Regions from separate parts of the Rhodoferax sp. GW821-FHT07F03 genome, predicted to be linked through region 2. Evidence: predicted binding sites of a transcription regulator. Region 2 holds the regulator's gene; each other region holds the start of a gene.
The links. Region 2 encodes sigma-54, which starts transcription at its own class of promoters, with help from an activator protein. Its sites were predicted from a motif close to TGGCANGNAANCTGCTTT; they were not measured.

Region 1: a site for sigma-54 is predicted at 3,001-3,018, ahead of nirB (nitrite reductase large subunit NirB). Genes of this name have one in related genera too.
Region 3: a site for sigma-54 is predicted at 1,817-1,834, ahead of AC07R0_RS24475 (circularly permuted type 2 ATP-grasp protein). Genes of this name have one in related genera too.
Region 4: a site for sigma-54 is predicted at 2,695-2,712, ahead of glnK (P-II family nitrogen regulator). Genes of this name have one in related genera too.

The regions. Positions count from the first base shown of each region.
Region 1 is NZ_JBWKQM010000012.1:212,255-217,380, reverse strand. It holds gene AC07R0_RS19685 (type IV pili methyl-accepting chemotaxis transducer N-terminal domain-containing protein) at 1-297, opposite strand, end outside; gene nirB (nitrite reductase large subunit NirB) at 302-2,746, opposite strand; gene AC07R0_RS19675 (type IV pili methyl-accepting chemotaxis transducer N-terminal domain-containing protein) at 3,096-4,367, shown strand; gene AC07R0_RS19670 (bifunctional protein-serine/threonine kinase/phosphatase) at 4,419-5,126, shown strand, end outside.
Region 2 is NZ_JBWKQM010000010.1:77,516-82,641, forward strand. It holds gene AC07R0_RS16380 (SPOR domain-containing protein) at 1-67, shown strand, start outside; gene AC07R0_RS16385 (thiol:disulfide interchange protein DsbA/DsbL) at 148-807, shown strand; gene lptA (lipopolysaccharide transport periplasmic protein LptA) at 926-1,549, shown strand; gene lptB (LPS export ABC transporter ATP-binding protein) at 1,558-2,310, shown strand; gene AC07R0_RS16400 (RNA polymerase factor sigma-54) at 2,318-3,895, shown strand; gene AC07R0_RS16405 (THUMP domain-containing class I SAM-dependent RNA methyltransferase) at 4,001-5,126, shown strand, end outside.
Region 3 is NZ_JBWKQM010000020.1:50,763-55,888, reverse strand. It holds gene AC07R0_RS24480 (DNA internalization-related competence protein ComEC/Rec2) at 1-1,733, shown strand, start outside; gene AC07R0_RS24475 (circularly permuted type 2 ATP-grasp protein) at 1,861-3,366, shown strand; gene AC07R0_RS24470 (alpha-E domain-containing protein) at 3,399-4,358, shown strand; gene AC07R0_RS24465 (bifunctional diguanylate cyclase/phosphodiesterase) at 4,455-5,126, shown strand, end outside.
Region 4 is NZ_JBWKQM010000009.1:164,337-169,462, forward strand. It holds gene AC07R0_RS15405 (ATP-binding protein) at 1-942, shown strand, start outside; gene AC07R0_RS15410 (YifB family Mg chelatase-like AAA ATPase) at 1,018-2,547, opposite strand; gene glnK (P-II family nitrogen regulator) at 2,821-3,159, shown strand; gene AC07R0_RS15420 (ammonium transporter) at 3,195-4,757, shown strand; gene AC07R0_RS15425 (SMP-30/gluconolactonase/LRE family protein) at 4,967-5,126, shown strand, end outside.

The DNA of each region.
Region 1 (5,126 bases), on a different contig from region 2:
TTGTGGTTCCACCTGGCTGTAGGTTTCACGCAGCTCAGCGCTGGATGCGAAGCGGCGCAGGTCTGCCAGTTGCTCTTCAAACAGCGCGACGGATTGGGTCAGCACCTTGCGTGCTTTATCAACCTCCACACCTTGCATCACCGCGAGCCATGCTTTGCTCATCCGTTGGCTGAGCATGCGTTGCCGCCCGGCTTTATTGATGGCGTCACCCAGGCTGGCAATTTCCGCCCAGGCATTGAAGCCCAGCATGGCGCATGTGCCACTTGCCAAAGTAACCATGACGATCCGACGTTGCATGGGCTCAGGCGCTGAGAGTCGCAAACTGGCGGGTGTCGACCTGCGCGTCCTTGAAGTCGAACCAGGGATCGGGCTCACCGTCCAGCGCGAACTGCAGGCGTTCCCACAGCGTCTTGCGGCCGGCTTCGTCTTCCAGGATGCGTTTCTTCACATAGTCCAGGCCCACACGTGCCACGTAGTGCACGGTACGCTCCAGGTACCAGCCTTCCTGGCGGTACAGCTCGCAGAAGGCGCCGGTGTATTCCAGCACTTCGGCGGCAGTTTTCACTTTCACTAGGAAGTGCGCGACCTCGGTCTTGATGCCGCCGTTGCCGGCGATGTACATCTCCCAGCCGCTGTCGACACCGATCACGCCCACGTCCTTGATGCCGGCTTCGGCGCAGTTGCGCGGGCAGCCCGATACGGCGAACTTGACCTTGTGCGGTGCATACATGCGCCACATCGCGCGCTCCAGGTCCTTGCCCATCTGGGTGCTGTCCTGTGTGCCCATGCGGCACCATTCGCTGCCCACGCAGGTCTTCACCGTGCGCAGCGCCTTGGCGTAGGCGTGGCCGCTGGGCATACCGATGTCTTTCCAGATACCGACCAAATCCTCTTTCTTCACGCCCAGCAAGTCGATGCGCTGGCCGCCGGTGACCTTGATGGTCGGCACCTTGTACTTGTCGGCCGCATCGGCGATGCGGCGCAGCTCGTCGGCCGTGGTTTCGCCGCCCCACATGCGCGGGATGACGGAATAGGTGCCGTCTTTCTGGATGTTGGCGTGGCTGCGTTCGTTGATGAAGCGGCTTTGTGGATCGTCCTTGGCTTCCTTGGGCCAGCTGGAGATCAGGTAGTAGTTGACGGCCGGGCGGCAGCTGGAGCAGCCGTTGGGTGTCTTCCAGCCCAAGCCCTTGAAGACGGAGTCGATGGTCAGGAATTTTTCCTTGACGATGGCTTCGCGCACCGCCTGGTGGCCCTGGTCGGTACAGCCGCACATGGCCTTGGTCTTGGGCGTGGCCGAGTAGTCGCCGCCGGCGGTGAACATCAGAATCTGCTCGACCAGGCCGGTACACGAGCCGCAGGAGGCACTGGCCTTGGTGTGCTTCTTCACTTCTTCCAGGGTGAACAGGCCTTTTTCGCGGATGGCCTTGCAGATCGTGCCCTTGTTCACGCCGTTGCAGCCGCAGACTTCGGCGCTGTCGGGCATGCTGGCGGCCTTGTTGTGGCCTTCGTGGCCGGTGTCGCCCAGATGGCTTTCGCCAAACATCAGCTTGTCGCGGATGTCGGCCACGCTGCGACCGTCGCGCAGCAGCTTGAAGTAGAAACTGCCGTCGGCCGTGTCGCCGTACAGGCAGGCGCCGACCAGCTTGTCGTCCTTCAGCACCAGCTTTTTGTAGACGCCGCCGAACGGGTCGCTCATGATGATTTCTTCGGTACCTTCGCCGCCCATGAACTCGCCGGCGCTGAACAGGTCGATGCCGGTAACTTTCAGCTTGGTGGAGGTCAGCGAGCCCATGTAGCGGCCGATGCCGAATTCGGCCAGGTGGTTGGCCGCCACCTTGGCTTGTTCAAACAAAGGTGCGACCAGGCCGTAGGCGATGCCGCGGTGGGCAGCGCATTCGCCCACCGAATAGATGCGGCCGTCGGTCACGGTCTGCATGGTGTCGGTAACCACGATGCCGCGGTCCACGTGCAGGCGCATCTTGCTGGCCAGGTCGGTGTTGGGGCGGATGCCCACGGCCATGACCACCAGGTCGGTGGCGACCTCGGTGCCGTCCTTGAACTTGATGGCGGTGACGCGGCCGTCCGGGCCGCCCACCAGCTCTTGCGTTTGCGCGCCCATCAGGAACTTCAGGCCGCGCTCTTCCAGCGACTTTTGCAGCAGCTTGCCGGCGACGCTGTCGAGCTGGCGTTCCATCAGGGTGGACTGCACATGCACCACGTGCACCGTCATACCGCGCAGCATCAGGCCGTTGGCCGCTTCCAGGCCCAGCAGGCCGCCGCCGATGACCACCGCGTTCTTGTACTTGGTGGCGGTGTCGATCATCTCGTTGGTGTCGGCGATGTCGCGGTAGGCGATCACGCCTTTCAGGTCCTTGCCGGGGATGGGCAGGATGAAGGGGTTCGAGCCGGTGCACATCAGCAGGCGGTCGTATTCGGCTTCGGTCACGTTGCCGTCGGCATCCACAGCGCGCACCACGCGCTTCACGCGGTCGACTTCGGTGACCTTCTTGCCTGCATGCAGGGTGATGTTGTTCTCGGCGTACCACTCCCAGGAGTTCAGCACGATCTCGTCCAGCGTCTGCTCGCCCGCCAGCACTGGTGACAGCAGGATGCGGTTGTAGTTGGGGTGGGGCTCGGCGCCGAATACGGTGATGTCGTACAGATCGGGGGCGACCTTGAGCAGTTCTTCAATGGTGCGTACACCGGCCATGCCGTTGCCGACCATCACCAATTTAGATTTTTTCATTCAAGCGACTCCAGAGGTTGCGAAAAAATGTGGACCCACGGTAGAGCGCACAAAGTTCATAGGGCGCAGCAAACAGGGGCGGTGAAGCAAGGGGGTCAGGTGTGGTGCCCAGGTCTGCAAGCAGAACATGGGTGAGAGCGCGAACGCAGTCACTGCCAGGGCCCATGCCCAGGACTTACACCATTACGCACGGCGTTGTACGTAAAACCCGCCGGATGGACGGGTAAGGGCGCGTCGTTACGCCCGCAATTTCTCATGCAAAAGCTGTGCCATCCGGTGGAATATGGGTTTACCCTATGGGCTTGTGACGCGCACGAGGCGCGCAGCCTTTGAAAAGCGATTGATTTTTATGACATCTGCATTGGTACATCTCAACGCGCCCCAGGGAGCGCACACCCTGCTGGCTGACCTGGAGGCGGTGGGCATTCGCCTGCTGGCGCCGCCGGTGGAGCGCAGCAAATTGGTGCAAGAGGCGGTGCTGCATGCACCAGATGTGTTTGTGATTTACGACCCGCTACCCGACGACAGCCTGTTCAAGGCCTTGCAGGCCCTGTTGGAGACCGCGCCTTGTCCGGTTGTGCTGTTCACCAACGACAACGACGCCGACCGCCTGGATCTGGCCCTGGCCTGCGGCGTGCAGGCCTATGTGGTGAATGGCTATGGCCAGCACCGCTTACGCCCGCTGTTGCAGCTGGCCCAGGCTGTATTCAAGCGCGACCAGGCGCTGCGGGACGAGCTGCAGGACCTGCGCAACCGCCTGGACGAGCGCAAGATCGTGGAGCGTGCCAAGGGGGTGCTGATGCATGCACGCCAGGTGTCCGATGACGACGCCTTCCAGATGCTGCGTACCGCCTCCATGCACACAAATCAGCGCCTGGGCCAGGTGTCGCAGCACATCGTGCATTCGGCACGCTTTGCCGAGGGGGTGAACCGCGCCGGCCAGCTACGCATGCTGTCGCAGCGCATGGTCAAGCTGTACCTGCTCCAGCTGGCGGGCGTGCAGCCCGCGCAGTACGCCGAGGCACAGCTGCATTCGGCCCAGCGCATCGACGGCAACATGGCCTTCCTGGGCAAAAGTCTTTCGCAGCCCACCTTTGGCGACCTGCTGGCCCAGGTGGCGCAGAGCTGGCGCCAGCTTAAATCTGGCCTGCAGGCCGAGCAGCGTGCCAGCCAGATGTTGCAGGTAGATGGCCAGGCCGAGCAACTGCTGCTGCATGCCGAGCGGCTCACTGGTGTGCTGGAAAGTGCGGGCGCTGTGGCCCCGCTGCATGTATTGAACGTGGCCGGGCGCCAGCGCATGCTGTCCCAGCGTTTCGCCAAACTGGCATTACTGGCCATGCTGGGCGACCGCGCCACCCAGCAGCGTGCCCATGCGGGCATGGCCGAAGCCCGCGACACCTTTGAGCAGGCCCTGAACTATCTGAACGATATTCCGCTCAGCAGCCCCGAAATCCGAGCCAAGCTGGTCACGGCGGGCGAGCAGTGGCGGCAGCTGCAGTCCGGCGCAGCCGATATGCCACGCGGCCTGGAGGCCGTGGCCCTGGCCAGCGAAGGCCTGTTGGATGTGTTTGAAGGCCTGAGCGACCTGTACGAGCACAGCATGCAGATGCTGATGGGGTAAGCCCTAGGTGTTTGTGCACCAAATTGGGCGCATTAATTGCTTGCTTGGTGCATGGCATTTGATATCGACATAGGTTTTACGTCCCTCGCCGGCACCAAGCCGGTGAATGAGGATTTCTGCGCGGCCATGCTGCCGGAGGCGCACCAACTGGGCATGGGCTCCATCGTGGCATTGGCCGACGGTGTGAGTGCAGGCGGTATGGGCAAGGAGGCGGCGCAGACCACGGTCACCAGCTTGGTGCGCGACTACTACGCTACGCCCGAAACCTGGGACACCACGGTGGCGCTGGATCGCATCATTGGTGCGCAGAACGCCTGGCTGGCTGGCATCAACCGCCGTCGCAAGCCGGCGATGGGCCTGACCACGCTGACGGCCGTGGTGCTGCGAGGCCAGTCCTATACCGTGGCGCATGTGGGCGACTCGCGCGCTTATCTGCTGCGCAATAGTGTGTTCACCCAGCTCAGCCACGACCATGTGGCCGATCACCCCGACCTGCGACACCAGCTGCTGCGTGCGGTAGGTATAGACGAACGCTTGCTGGTGGACTACCTGCAAGGCGACCTGCAGGTGGGTGACGTGTTTGTGCTGCTGACCGATGGTGTGCACGGCGTGCTGGCCGACCCGCAGTTGCAGGCATTGGCCCAGGCCGACAGCGCCAAGCTTGCCGCCGAAAACCTGGTGCAGGCTGCACTGCAACGTGGCAGCCGTGACAACCTGACCGCCATGGTGGTGCGTGTTCTGGGTCTGCTGGACGCCACG
Region 2 (5,126 bases):
CGAGCATGCCAAGGACCGGCTGGAAAGTGCCGGTAGCGAAACCACCCTGGTGCGCGTGCAGCGTTGACCAGTTCTCTTGAAGCTGGTGCTGCGCGCTGAACTTTTGCGCTCGGCACCGATCCGACCCCCCACAAGGAGTGATTTGCAATGAAACGTCGTGAGTTTTCGCTGGCTTCAGCGGGTGTGCTGGCTGGTTCCACGCTGGCCGTAGGCCATACCGGTAGCGCCCTGGCGCAGGGCAAGCCGCCCGTGGCGGGCACGGATTACCTGGTGCTGGACAAGCCAGTCGCCACAGAAGCGCCGGCCGGCAAGGTCGAGGTGATCGAGTTCTTCTGGTACGCCTGTCCGCATTGCAATGCGTTTGAGCCCACCTTGGTGGAGTGGCTCAAGCGCCTGCCCAAGGATATTGCCTTCAAGCGTGTGCCAGTGAACTTCCAGGACAGTTTCATCCCGCCGCAAAAGCTGTACTACACGCTGGAGGCTCTGGGCCAGCTGGACGCACTGCATGGCAAGGTGTTCAACGCTATCCATGTGGAGCATCAGCGGCTGGACAAAGATGATCTGGTGATCGCCTGGGCCGTGAAGCAGGGTCTGGACAAAACCAAGTTCACCGAGACGTACCAGTCTTTTGGCGTCAGCACCAAGGTGCGTAAGGCATCCCAGCTGCAGCAGGCCTACCAGGTCGCGGGCGTGCCCGCTTTGGGCGTGGCCGGCAAGTTCTACACCGATGGCAGCCAGGCGCAAACCATGCCGCGTGCATTGGTTGTTGTGGAATATCTGGTGGCCGAGCAGCGCAAGAAAGCCTGATTCCGGCATGGCCGGCAAGGCCGGAGAGATGAAAAAGCCCGCGTCAGCGGGCTTTTTTCTGGCTACGTCCAACTCGGGGTGAGGGGCCGTTACAATGAATTGCAAGATTCGTGCCTCTATGAAAATCAACACCCTACTCTCACTGCTCGTGGTTTGTTTCGTCGGTCTAGGCGGAGCGGCCCACGCGGAAAAAGCCGACAAACTCAAGCCTATGAATATCGAGGCGGACGCGGCGCGTTATGACGATCTGAAGCAGACCAATGTCTTTACCGGCAAGGTGGTGATGACCAAGGGCACCATCATCATCCGTGGCGCCCGCGTCGATGTGCGCCAGGATGCCGAGGGCAACCAGTTCGGCGTGGTGACGGCGGAGCCGGGCAAGCTGGCGTATTTCAAGCAAAAACGCGACGGCCTGGACGAATACATAGAAGGCGAGGGCGAAACCATCGAGTACAGCAGCAAGCTGGACAACGTGCGCTTCATCAAGCGGGCCATTTTGCGCCGTCTGGTCGGCAGCAAGGTGAATGACGAAATCACCGGCGAACTGATCGTCTACGACAACACCACCGATGTATTCACCGTGGACAGCGGCACAGCCGGCAGCAATCCCGGTGGCCAGAATGGCCGCGTACGCGCCATGTTGACACCCAAGGCTGCAGCGTCGGCTGCTAGCGGCGCGGCACCTGCCGGGCCAGCCCCGGTGCTGCGTTCCACCACCACGCTGGAGGGCGTGAAGAAGTGACGGCGGTGGTGGAGTCGGGAGAAAGCCGCCTGGAGGCGCGCCATCTGCAAAAAGCCTACGGCAAGCGCAAGGTCGTGAAAGACGTGACGCTGGCCGTCAAAAAAGGCGAGGTGGTCGGTTTGTTGGGCCCCAACGGCGCGGGCAAAACCACTTCCTTCTACATGATCGTGGGCCTGGTGCGGGCTGATGGCGGGCATATTTCCATCGACGGCCAGTCGGTGGAGCACATGCCCATCCACCGGCGTTCGCGCCTGGGCCTGAGCTATCTGCCCCAGGAAGCCTCGATTTTCCGCAAGCTCACGGTGGAAGAAAATGTGCGCGCCGTGCTGGAATTGCAGCACGACGAGGCCGGCAAGTCCCTCACCCGCACCGAGATCGAAAAGCGCCTGACGGCGTTGCTGCAGGATTTGCGGGTGGAGCATTTGCGTGATTCGTCGGCCATGGCCTTGTCCGGTGGCGAGCGCCGCCGCGTGGAAATCGCCCGTGCCCTGGCCACCCAGCCGCGTTTCATTTTGCTGGACGAGCCTTTTGCCGGTATCGACCCGATTGCGGTGATCGAGATCCAGCGCATCATCGGCTTCCTGAAGTCGCGTGGCATCGGCGTGCTGATCACCGACCACAATGTGCGCGAGACGCTGGGCATTTGCGACCACGCCTACATCATCAGCGACGGCAATGTGCTGGCCGAGGGTACGCCGTCCGAGATCGTGGACAACGCCGATGTGCGTCGCGTCTACCTCGGCGAACATTTCAAGATGTGATGCTCCGATGAAGCAAGGCTTATCCCTACGCGTTTCACAGCATCTGGCGCTGACGCCCCAGCTGCAGCAGTCCATCCGCCTGCTGCAACTGTCCACCCTGGAACTGAGCCAGGAAGTGGACCAGATGCTGGACGACAACCCGTTTCTGGAACGCAATATGGACGAGGCTGCACGCGAGGAGTTCGGCCTGGCCCAGTCCGACACGCCGGTCAGCACAGGGGAGCGCGAGGCTGAAATTGCTACAAGTTCTGTAGCTGAATACGCAAGTGAATCCAGCGCAGAAGCCCCAAATGATGCCGAATCCCCTTTAACTGGCGGTGACGACACCAGCTGGGACGGCGATGGCACTTCCGAGATCAAACCCGACGACAGCGAATGGGGCGGTGACGCCCCGGCGCGCCAGAACAACCTGGGTGAAGACGGCGAGATGGACGCCACCGAGCTGGCCCGCAACCAGGAGTCGCTGACCAGCTTTCTGCACCGCCAGGCCCTGGCCCTGCGGCTGGGGGAGGTGGACCAGGCAGCGCTGCGCTTTCTGATCGAATCGCTGAACGACGACGGCTACCTGGAAGACGATTTCGAAACCCTGGCGCGTGGTCTGGCGGGCGACGACGCCGAGGCCGTGGAAGAGCTGGTACACCGCTTCACGGTGGCCCTGAGCCTGCTGCAAAGCCTGGAGCCGGCGGGCGTGGGCGCGCGGCATCTGGGTGAATGCCTGTTGCTGCAGCTGGAGGGTTTGCAGCCCGTGCTGGGCGATGACCCGGCGCGCAAGGTGGCCATGCGCATCTGCCGCCAGTCCATGGACCTGCTGGCCCGGCGCGACGTGAAGCGCCTGGCCCAGCTGTGCCGCGCCACCGAGACCGATATCAAGGCTGCCATGGCGCTGATCGCCCGGCTGGAGCCCAAGCCGGGGCGGCGCTTTGTCGATGTGGAGCGCAACATCGTGGTGCCCGACGTGATCGTGGTCAAGGTTGGGCGCGGCGCCCAGGCCCGCTTCCGGGTACAGCTGAATGCCGAGGTCATGCCGCGCCTGCGCGTGCACGACATCTACGCCAATGCGCTGCGCCAGCACAAGGGGGGCGGCAAGGATTCATCGAACAACGCCGCACTGCAGCAGCGCCTGCAGGAGGCGCGCTGGTTCATTAAGAACATCCAGCAGCGCTTCGACACGATTTTGCGGGTCAGCAACGCCATCGTGGAGCGGCAGAAGAACTTCTTCAGCCACGGCGCGCTGGCCATGCGCCCTCTGGTGCTGCGCGAGATCGCCGACGAGTTGGGACTGCACGAGTCCACCATCAGCCGCGTGACCACCGCCAAATACATGGCCACGCCCTACGGCACCTTCGAGCTGAAGTATTTCTTCGGCTCGTCCCTGGGGACGGAGACCGGCGGCAACGCCTCCAGCACCGCGGTGCGGGCGCTGATCAAGCAGTTTGTCTCGTCCGAAGACCCAAAGAAGCCGCTCAGCGACAGCCAGCTGTCCGACATGCTGAAAGAGCAGGGCATTGAATGCGCGCGCCGTACCGTGGCCAAGTACCGCGAAGCGCTGCGCATAGCCCCCACGAACCTGCGCAAAGCGCTGTAGAACATGCTCTCCCCCAGGCCGCGTGCACGGTATGCCGCAGCTGGAGGAAAGAGCTTCGCCCCGCTTGCCCCAGGCTGCGTAGCGTGACACCATGGAAATAACGATATGAACCAACTCCAATTATTTTTACCCTGCGCCGCCGGCGTGGAAGAGCTGCTGGCCGAAGAGGTGCACGGCATTACCGGCCTGCAGGGCGAAGACCTGCGGGTGATGCGGGGCGGCACGCTGGTGCGCTCCTCCTGGCGCGACGCGATGCGCTTGAACCTGCACAGCCGCCTGGCGCAGCGCGTGCTGATCGAGCTGTCCAACACCGAATACCGCAGCGAAAAAGACCTGTACGAAGCCGCCAGCAACGTGGCCTGGGAGATCTGGTTCACGCCCAAGCAAAGCTTCAAGATCGAAGTCACGGCGCAGCACAGCCCGCTCAATTCGCTGAACTTCGCCGCGCTGAAAGTGAAGGACGCGGTGGCCGACCGCTTCCGCTTCAAGACCGGCGTGCGCCCCGACGTGAATGTGCAGTGGCCCGATGTGCGCATCTACCTGCACCTGACCACCGAGCGCGCCACCATCTACATTGACACCTCGGGTGACGCGCTGTTCAAACGTGGCTGGCGTGAAGACAAGGGCGATGCGCCGTTGAAGGAAACCCTGGCCGCCGCCATGATCGCCGCCAGCGGCTGGGATGGCACCACGCCCCTGTACGACCCCTGCTGCGGCAGCGGCACCATTGCCATAGAGGCCGCGCAGATCGCCTGCAATATTGCGCCCGGCAGCCTGCGCCGCTTTGGCTTTGAGAAGCTGTTGCCCTTCCAGCCCCATGTGTGGAGCGTCATTCAGGAGCAGGCCCACGCCGCCGAGCACGAGCCGGAGACGCAGATCTTCGGTAGCGATGTGGCCTTCCGTATGGTCGATTTCGCCACCCGCAATGCCGAGCGCGCGGGCGTCAGCGGCGTGGTCGAGTTCCGTGGCGGCGATGCCTTGCAGCGCATGCCGCCGGCCGAGTCCGGCGTGATGTTGCTGAACCCGCCCTACGGCGAGCGGATTGAGGTGGCAGGTGTCGCGGGCCGGCGCGAAGCTGCACAGACCGAGGACGGCAGCGCCGACTTCTTCCCCCAACTGGCCACCCACTGGAAGCGTAACTACGCGGGCTGGACCGCCTGGATGCTGACGCCCGACCTCAAGCTGCCCGGCAAGATGCGCCTCAAAGAGTCGCGCCGCGTACCCATGTGGA
Region 3 (5,126 bases), on a different contig from region 2:
CCATTTATTTGCATGTGGCGGACCGCCATTTGGCCGGCGTGATTGCGGCCCTGGTGGTGGGTGACCAGGGTGCCATCGAACGAACCGATTGGGATATGTTCAGAGCCGCTGGCGTAGCCCATTTGATGTCCATCTCCGGGCTTCACGTGACCATGTTTGCCTGGCTGGCTGCGGGCTTGGTGGGTTGGCTATGGCGGCGCAGCGATGTGCTGGGCTGGCGCGCCGGCCTGTGGCTGCCGGTGCCGCAGGTGGCTTTGGTGGGTGGGTTGATGTTGGCGCTGGTCTACGCGGTATTCAGTGGCTGGGGTGTGCCCTCGCAGCGCACGGTATGGATGCTGGCGACGGTGGGCGTATTGCGCTTGAGCGGCCGCAGCTGGCCCTGGCCCTCCGTGTGGCTGCTGGCTTGTGCGGTGGTGGTGGCGATTGATCCCTGGGCCTTGCTGCAGGCGGGGTTCTGGCTGAGTTTCGTCGCGGTGGCCGTGCTGTTTGCTACAGATTTGGGAGCTGCTGGCGCAGGTGATACCAGCGCTGGAGGCCGATTCCGCTCCATGTTGCGTGAGCAGTGGACGATTACGCTGGCACTCACGCCCTTGACGCTGCTGCTGTTCCAGCAGGTCTCGGTGGTGGGCTTGCTGGCCAATCTGCTGGCCATTCCCTGGGTGACGCTGGTGGTCACGCCCTTGTGCATGCTGGGGGTGCTGCTGCCGCCGGTGTGGCAGCTGGCTGCCGGCAGTATCGATGGCCTGGGCTGGGTTTTGCAGTATCTGGTGCAGCTGCCATTTGCTACGGTTTCGGTAGCTGCTCCCGCACTGTGGATAGGCGCTGCAGGCGTTTTTGGCGGTGTGGTGCTGGTGTTGCCGGTACCCTGGAGTGTGCGTGCGCTGGGTTTGCCTATGTTGTTGCCGGTGCTGTTGTGGCAGTCGCCGCGTCCGCCTGAAGGTCAATTTGAATTGCTGGCGGCCGATATCGGCCAGGGCAATGCCGTGCTGGTGCGCACGGCCCACCACAGCCTGCTATACGACACGGGCCCGCGCTGGGGCCAGGACAGCGATGCCGGTCAGCGGGTGCTGCTGCCTTTGCTGCGCGCCATGGCCGAGACGCTGGACACGGTGGTGGTCAGCCACCGCGACAGCGACCACAGCGGCGGCGCGGCCTCGGTGCTGGGGCTGCAGCCGCAGGCGGAATTGCTGAGCTCCATTGAATCCGGCCACCCTTTGCAAACGCTGCGCTCGGTCACACGCTGCGCCGCCGGGCAGGGTTGGGACTGGGATGGCGTGCGGTTTGACGTACTGCATCCCCTGGCGGGCGACTACGCCGGCCCCGCAAAACCGAATGCGCTGAGCTGCGTGCTACGCGTGTCGAACGGCGCACATACCGCCCTGTTGGTGGCCGATATCGAGCAACCCCAGGAGGCGCGTTTGGTGGGTGGGGCGGACACCCTGCGGGCCGATGTGCTGCTGGTGCCCCACCACGGCAGCAAGACTTCCAGCAGCCCGGCGTTTCTGGACGCGGTGCGACCCCGTTTTGCGCTGGTGCAAGCGGGTTACCGCAACCGCTTTGGCCACCCCGCGCCGCCCGTGCTGGCGCGCTACCAGAAGCGCGGCATCCAGGTGGTGGACAGCAGCCACTGTGGGGCGGCCACTTGGCAGTCGGTGGCGCCGCAGCGCGTGGTCTGCGATCGGCAGCAAGCGCCGCACTACTGGCAGCACCAGTTGGCGGATGGAGCGCTCTGAAATGTCGTTACGATGGATGCGGCGAACATAGGTCCCAGCGTTGTGCGCTTAATTTGTGCGAGTTGCGCATTTACACATCAACATGGCTCGTTACTTGCTATTCTTTGGTTTCAGGAGATGAAAACTTATGCAGAAATTTGACGAAATGTATACAGCGCTACCGTATGAGTTTTTCTCTAAGGGAAAGCAGATCCGGGATCACTACAAGATCTATGACGCATGGCTGGCCAAGCAGCCGGGCGACATGATGGCCAAGCGGCGCGAAGAGGCCGAGATGATCTTTCGCCGCGTCGGCATCACCTTTGCCGTGTACGGTGCCAAGGACGAGGACGGCTCGGGCACCGAGCGCCTGATCCCGTTTGACCTCATCCCCCGCATCATCCCTGCCCACGAGTGGGGCAGCATGGAAAAAGGTCTGGTACAACGCGTCACTGCGCTGAACCGCTTCATCCACGACGTCTACCACGACCAGGAAATTCTGAAGGCCGGCATCATCCCGCGCGAGCAGGTGGTGAACAACGCCCAGTTCCGCCCCGAGATGATGGGCGTGGACGTGCCGAACAACATCTACTCGCACATCTCCGGCGTGGACATCGTGCGCGCCCCCGATGCCCAGGGCAACGGTGAGTACTACGTGCTGGAAGACAATCTGCGCGTGCCCAGCGGCGTGAGCTACATGCTGGAAGACCGCAAGATGATGATGCGCCTCTTCCCCGACCTCTTCAGCAGCCACCGCGTGGCACCCGTGGCCCACTACCCCGACCTGCTGCTAGAGACCTTGCGTGCTTCTGCACCCGCTGCCACGGCCGACCCGACGGTGGTGGTGTTGACCCCCGGCATGTACAACAGCGCCTACTTCGAGCATGCTTTCCTGGCGCAGCAAATGGGTATCGAGCTGGTGGAAGGTCAGGACCTGTTCGTCAAGGACAACTTCTGCTACATGCGCACCACGCGTGGCCCGAAGCGGGTGGATGTGATCTACCGCCGCGTGGACGACGATTTCCTGGACCCGCAGGTCTTCCGCCCGACCTCCACCCTGGGATGTGACGGCCTGATGGCCGCCTACCGTGCCGGCAACGTGACCATCTGCAACGGCGTGGGTACTGGCGTGGCAGACGACAAGTCCATCTATCCCTATGTGCCCAAGATGATCGAGTTCTACCTGGGTGAAAAGCCCATCCTGAACAACGTGCCCACCTTCATGTGCCGCAACAAGGACGACCTGGCCTACACCCTGGCTAACCTGAAAGACCTGGTGGTCAAGGAGGTGCATGGCGCCGGCGGCTACGGCATGTTGGTGGGGCCGGCATCGACCAAGGCAGAGATCGAGGAGTTCCGTGCCGCGCTGTTGGCCAACCCTAGCGGCTATATCGCCCAGCCCACGCTCAGCCTGTCGAGCTGCCCGACTTTTGTGGAGTCTGGCATTGCGCCGCGCCACATCGATTTGCGGCCGTTTGTGCTGTCTGCCAAGGAAGTGCAGATGGTGCCCGGTGGTTTGACCCGCGTGGCCCTGAAAGATGGCTCGCTGGTGGTGAACTCGTCCCAGGGCGGCGGTACCAAAGACACCTGGATTCTGGAGGACGACTCCGTACCCGCGACCGTGCCTGCCGTGCACAGCCAATCCCAATCCTAGACACGTAGACACACAGAACAAGGAACGATCTCATGCTGTCACGCACCGCTGACCATTTATTCTGGATGTCCCGTTACACCGAGCGCGCGGAGAACACAGCGCGCATGTTGGATATCAACTACCAAACAGCGCTGCTGCCCCAGTCCAACGCAGTGGCCCAGGTGGGCCTGCAAGGCCTGTTGTCCATCAGCGAACTGTTGCACCCCTACACCGAAAAGCACGGCGCCATCACCTCCCAGTCGGTAATGGAGTTCATGGTGAAGGACGAAGAAAACCCATCCTCCATCATCTCTTGCCTGCGCGCGGCGCGTGAGAATGCCCGTGCGGTGCGCGGCACCCTGACCACCGAGGTCTGGGAGACGCTGAACACCACCTGGTTGGAAGTCAACCGCATGCTGAAGTCCGGCGAGTTTGAAAATGACCCGGCGCAGTTTTTCGAATGGGTCAAGTTCCGCTCGCATCTGTCGCGCGGCGTGACCCTGGGCACCATGCTGCAGGACGAGGCATTTCACTTCCTGCGCTTGGGTACATTCCTGGAGCGGGCCGACAACACTGCGCGCCTGGTGGATGTCAAGTTCCATGCGGTGCAAAGCGACTTCTTTGGCACTGCCAATGAGAAGGACCAAGAGTACGACTTCTACCACTGGAGCGCTATTTTGCGCAGCGTCTCGGGTTTCGAGGTGTACCGCAAGGTGTACCGCGATGTGATCAAGCCAGAGCGTGTCGCCGAGCTGCTGATTCTGCGCGCCGACATGCCGCGTTCGCTGCACGGCAGCTTGAACGAGGTGCTGAACAATCTGCTGCTGGTGTCCAGCGACCCGGGCAGCGAGACGCTGCGCCGCGCCGGCAAACTGCGTGCCGATTTGCAGTTTGCCCGTATCGATGAAATCCTGGCCACCGGCCTGCATGCTTTCCTGACCCAGTTCCTGGACCGGGTGAATGAGCTGGGCGCGTACATCAGCCGAGAGTTTTTGGTTCCTACCGCCAACTGAGCGGCGGAGAGCTGGCATCTTACTTAGCTCTACTGGAAAGGACTGCCCACCAGGGCAGTTCTTTCCACGTCTTGATTCCGGAGCCCGCCTAACGCCATGGCGTTGACCAACACGTTCACCCGTTGGCTAGGGCGCTTGAGCGTGGGGCGCAAACTTACGCTGATTTACCTGCTGGACCTGACCGCGGTCATTTATGTGTCCGGCATCCTGATCCACGAAAAGTACCTGTCCATTGATTTCACCCGCAAGGAGATCAGAGGCACGGCGTACAGCGTTGCGGTACGAGATGTATTGATGTTGCCCTTTCTGCCATCGCAGAGCGGGCAGAGTGACATTGCGTTGCAACGCTTTCAGCAATTGCGCGAAAGCCTGGACGAAGAGCTGAAAACCACCCAGGCCAGCCAGGAATTCATTTCCGCCTGGCGTATCGCCGCCCGAGTGGACGAGGTGGAGCGCCAAAATGCCTTGAAAGGCATGGTGCGGCAAGGCCGCGAGCTGCTCACCACGGTGGGCAACCAGTCGAATTTGATTCTGGACCCGGACCTGGATAGCTACTACGCCATGTCCCTGGTGGTGCTGCGCTTTCCCGAGTTGCTGGAGGTGCTGAACGACACGGTACGCATACTTCCCAAGGCACCCGCAGCAGACAAAATTCCGTCGGGCGTGACAGACCGGCGCACCGAGCTGTTGATATTGGCTGGCCGACTGGATGCCGTGGCCTTGGGTATTCGTTCCGACTACAACCAGGCATTTGCCGCAGGCACGCCG
Region 4 (5,126 bases), on a different contig from region 2:
ATCGGGGCTCTGCACATGATGGTCTGGGCCGGGGTGGATATCACCGAGATGTACCGTATCGATAACGCCCTGCGTGAGCTCAACGCCGAGCTGGAGGAGCGCGTGGCGCGCCGTACCGAGGCCCTGGCCAGTGCCAACGACGATCTCTCCACCGCCATTGCCGAGCTGCGCCAGACCCAGACCGACCTGGTGCGGGTCGAAAAAATGGCCGCTTTGGGCGGGCTGGTGGCCGGTGTGGCGCACGAGCTGAACACGCCGCTGGGCAACGGTCTGATGGCGGTGACCGCGTTGGGCGACGAGGTGCGCAAGTTCAGGCAGTCCATGCAGGATGGGCTGCGGCGCACCGCCCTGGAGGAGCTGTTGTCCAGTGTCGAGCAGGCTACCGATATCTCCACCCGCAACCTGTACCGCGCTGCAGAGCTGGTGGCCAGCTTCAAGCAGGTTGCCGTGGACCAGACCAGCGCCCAGCGTCGGCGCTTCGCCCTGGCCGAGGTGGTGGCCGAAATCGTCAGCAGCCTGCGCCCTTCGTTTGCCCGAACGCCTTACAAGGTGGTGGTGGAGATACCGCCCGGGCTGTGGATGGACAGCTACCCTGGGGCCCTAGGCCAGGTGGTGACCAATCTGGTGAACAACGCGGTGCTGCATGGCTTTGAAGGCCGCAACCAGGGCACGGTGCATATCACCGGCGAAGCCCGGGACGAGGGCTGGCTGCTGCTGCGGGTGGCCGACGACGGCCGTGGTATTCCCGCTGATTTGCTGGACCGCATCTTTGATCCTTTCGTCACCACCAAGATGGGCCGCGGCGGTACCGGCCTGGGCTTGCATATTTCCTATAACGCGGTGGTCAGCCTGCTGGGCGGCAGCATCAGCGTACGCAGCACGGAAGGCGAGGGGGCCGTTTTTGAGCTGCTCATGCCCAGCAGCGCGCCCCGGGCGAGTTGAGGGTGACGCTTGAGTGTTAAATGGGCTGCCAGCGCAGATATTACCTGCGCTGGCAGCTATCAAAAACATAGTAATTTAGCTGGATGCCCGCAAGGCCCGGCGGTACTGCACGGCTTCGGCAATATGGCTGGTATCGGTCGTGCCAGCGCCTGCCAGGTCGGCAATGGTGCGGGCCACTTTCAGGGTGCGGTGGATGCTGCGGGCCGACCAGCCCAGCCGGGCGGCCGTGGTGTTCAGGAACTTGGCGGCCGCGTTGTCCAGCGCCACGTGCTGGTCCATTTCCTGCCCTTGTAATGCCTGGTTGGACTTACCTTGCCGATCCATGGCCTGTTGCCGGGCGGCGCTGCTGCGTTGGCGGATGGCGGCCGTGGATTCGCCCGGCGGTGCGTTGAGCAGGTCCTGGGCCGGCAGCGCCGGAACTTCAATATGCAGATCGATACGGTCCATCAAAGGGCCGCTGAGCTTACCCTGGTAACGCAACACCTGGTCTGGTGAGCAGCGGCAGGCCTGCTGGCGTGATCCTAAAAAACCACAAGGACAAGGATTCATAGCTGCAATTAGTTGGAAGCGAGCCGGGAATTCGGCCCGCCGCGCCGCACGGGATATGGTGATGTGGCCAGTCTCCAGCGGCTCGCGCAGGGCTTCCAGAGCGGCTCTGGGGAACTCTGGAAGCTCATCTAAAAATAAAACCCCGTGGTGGGCCAGCGAGATTTCACCGGGCCGTGGCGGTGACCCGCCGCCCACGAGGGCCACGGCACTGGCGGTATGGTGGGGGCTGCAAGTGGGGCGGGTAGCCCAGCGCTCCAGGGAGAAACGCCCGCCCAGGCTGGCCACGGCAGCACTTTGCAGCGCCTCTTCCACCGTCATGGGTGGCAGCAATCCGGCAAAGCGTTGTGCCAGCATGGATTTGCCCGAGCCGGGCGGTCCGATCAGCAGCAGACTGTGGCCGCCTGCTGCGGCAATCTCCAGCGCCCGTTTGGCCCCAGCCTGGCCTTTGACGTCGGCCAGGTCAGCATAGCCGGCCGTGGTGGGTCGGGTGGTCAGCTGCAGATGGCGCCAGCCTTCGGCCGGGGCGTCGCCTTCGCCTTGCGGTAAAAACTGCTGCACCACATCCAATAGGTGCTGGGCGCAGTACACCTGCGCGCCGGGCACCAGGGCGGCCTCTTCGGCGCTGCCCGGCGGCAATACCAGCCGGGTGTGCACTTCTTGTGCGTGCAGCGCCAGGCTGGTAGCCAGCGCACCGCGCACCGGGCGCAATGCACCAGACAGCGACAGCTCGCCGGCAAATTCGTGACCGGCCAGGCGTTCTGCCGCGATCTGGCCGCTGGCGGCCAGGATGCCCAACGCAATTGGCAGATCGAAGCGGCCGGAGTCCTTGGGCAGGTCGGCCGGCGCCAGGTTCACTGTGATGCGTTTGTTATGGGGAAATTCCAGGCCGGAGTTCTGGATGGCCGAACGCACGCGTTCGCGCGCCTCCTTGACCTCCACATCGGCCAGCCCGACCAAGGTAAAGCTGGGCAGGCCGTTGGTTAGATGCACCTCAACGGTGACGGCGGGGGCTTCCAGGCCCAGTAAGGCACGACTCTGCACCAAACACAAGCTCATCGTCGTTTTACTCCCTGTATCGGTGCAGAAACGACGTCCGAAGTACACGTTTCTTTGCAATGCACCATTTATGTGCGATAAATACCAATCCAAAGCTGTGCATCGCCACGCATGGATAAGGGGTAGGTTAACAAATTGACACCAATTTGGCACGCTACATGCTTAGAGCTTCCCGATTCCCCTCATTATTTTGGAGAAGACAATGAAACTGCCAGCGCCCGAGGCTGCCCGCCTTGACGCCCACCCTCTCTATAGCCCATCGAAGGACCAGCCATGAAACTTGTCACTGCCATTATCAAACCGTTCAAGCTCGACGAGGTGCGTGAAGCCTTGTCCGGCATTGGTGTGCAGGGTATTACCGTGACGGAAGTCAAGGGCTTTGGTCGCCAGAAGGGCCATACCGAGCTGTACCGCGGCGCTGAATATGTTGTCGACTTCCTGCCCAAGGTGAAGATCGAGGCAGCCATCTCCGACGACTTGGTGGACCGCGTGATCGAAGCCGTAGAGGGCGCAGCCCGCACCGGCAAGATTGGCGACGGCAAGATTTTTGTCTACAACCTGGAGCAGGTTGTTCGTATCCGTACCGGCGAGACCGGCAAAGAAGCGCTGTAAGCGCGGCGTGCGTCATTAACGAAAGCCAAACAACCATGAAAAAACTTCTCGCATCTTTTGCCCTGGGTATGGGGCTGCTATGGGGCGCATCTTTTGCCCAAGCCCAGGCTCCGGCTGCTGAGCCGGCAGCCAGCGCGGCGGCTCCTGCCGCATCGGAGGAGGCCAAGCCAGCCGACGCAGCAGCCCCCGCACCGGCTGCTGCGGCCGCCGCAGCGCCTGCTGCCTCGGCACCGGCTGACGCCGCTTCTGCTGCACCCGCTCCGGTTCCCAATAAGGGCGACACCGCCTGGATGATGGTTTCCACGCTGCTGGTCATCATGATGACTGTGCCCGGCCTGGCCCTGTTCTACGGCGGCCTGGTGCGCAGCAAGAACATGCTGTCCGTGCTGATGCAGGTCATGGTCACCTTCTCGCTGATCCTGGTGCTGTGGTTCATCTACGGCTACAGCCTGGCGTTCACCGAAGGCAATGCCTATGTCGGTGGCTTCGACCGCCTGTTCATGAAGGGCATCTGGGATAACGTTGCGGGCACGTTTGCTACTGGCGGCACCTTCAGCAAGGGTGTGCCCATGTACGAAATTGTGTTTGCCGTCTTCCAGGCCACCTTCGCCGGTATCACCTGCTGCCTGATCGTGGGTGCTTTCGCAGAACGTATCAAGTTCTCGGCTGTGCTGCTGTTCACGGCGATCTGGTTCACCTTCAGCTATGCGCCTATCGCCCACATGGTGTGGTTCTGGATGGGTCCTGACGCCTACGCTTCCAAGGAAGTTGTTGACGCGATGAACGCCAAGGCCGGTCTGATCTGGCAATGGGGCGCGCTGGACTTCGCCGGCGGCACCGTGGTGCACATCAACGCCGCTGTGGCCGGCCTGGTCGGTGCCTACATGATTGGCAAGCGCATTGGCTACGGTAAGGAATCCATGGCACCTCACAGCCTGACGCTGACCATGGTTGGTGCCTCGCTGCTGTGGGTGGGCTGGTTCGGTTTCAACGCCGGCTCCGCTCTGGAAGCCAACGGCTTCGCTGCTCTGGCATTCATCAACACCCTGGGTGCTACCGCTGCTGCTGTGCTGGCATGGTGCGTCGGCGAATCGCTGATGAAGGGCAAGGCTTCCATGCTGGGTGCTGCATCTGGCGCCGTGGCGGGTCTGGTGGCAATCACGCCTGCTTGCGGCAACGTCGGTATCGGCGGCGGCTTGGTCATCGGCTTCGTGGCAGGCTTCGCTTGCCTGTGGGGTGTGACCGGCCTGAAGAAGATTCTGGGCGCTGACGACTCGTTGGACGTGTTCGGTGTGCACGGCGTGGGCGGTATCCTGGGTGCGCTGCTGACCGGCGTGTTCAACAGCCCCAGCCTGGGTGGCCCGTCCACCGTGGCTGACTGGGTTTCCGCTGGCATGACGCCCGCTGACGCCTACTCTGTGGCTGGCCAAGTGTGGATCCAGGCCAAGGCCGTGATGCTGACCATCGTCTGGTCCGGTGTGGTGTCTTTGGTTGCCTACAAGATTGTGGATCTGACCATTGGTCTGCGCGTCTCCGAAGAAGAAGAGCGCGAAGGTCTGGACATCAGCTCCCACGGCGAAACGGCCTACCACCGCTGAAATTGACACACCCCCAGGCTACGCACTTCGTGTCTTCGCCAACCCCCTTGCAGGGGGCGATACCAGTGGCCCGGCAAAGCCGGTTCCACGGTATCCCTGGCAAAGAGAGGTAGCGCCTGTATCGGTGAACCAGCCCGCCCGCAGCAATGCCGGCGGGCTATTTTTTTGCCCGTTCACAATACGGGCACTGCAAACTTTTACATCCCACCATGACCTGGCACACCGTCACCACCGAACCCAACCTCCTGGGCGAGTCGCCCTTCTGGCATCCGCAGGAAAAACGCCTGTACTGGGTCGATGTGCCCGGCAAGCTGCTGCAGCGCCTGGACGTGGTCAGCGGCGTGGTTGAGCGCTGGGCCATGCCCTCCG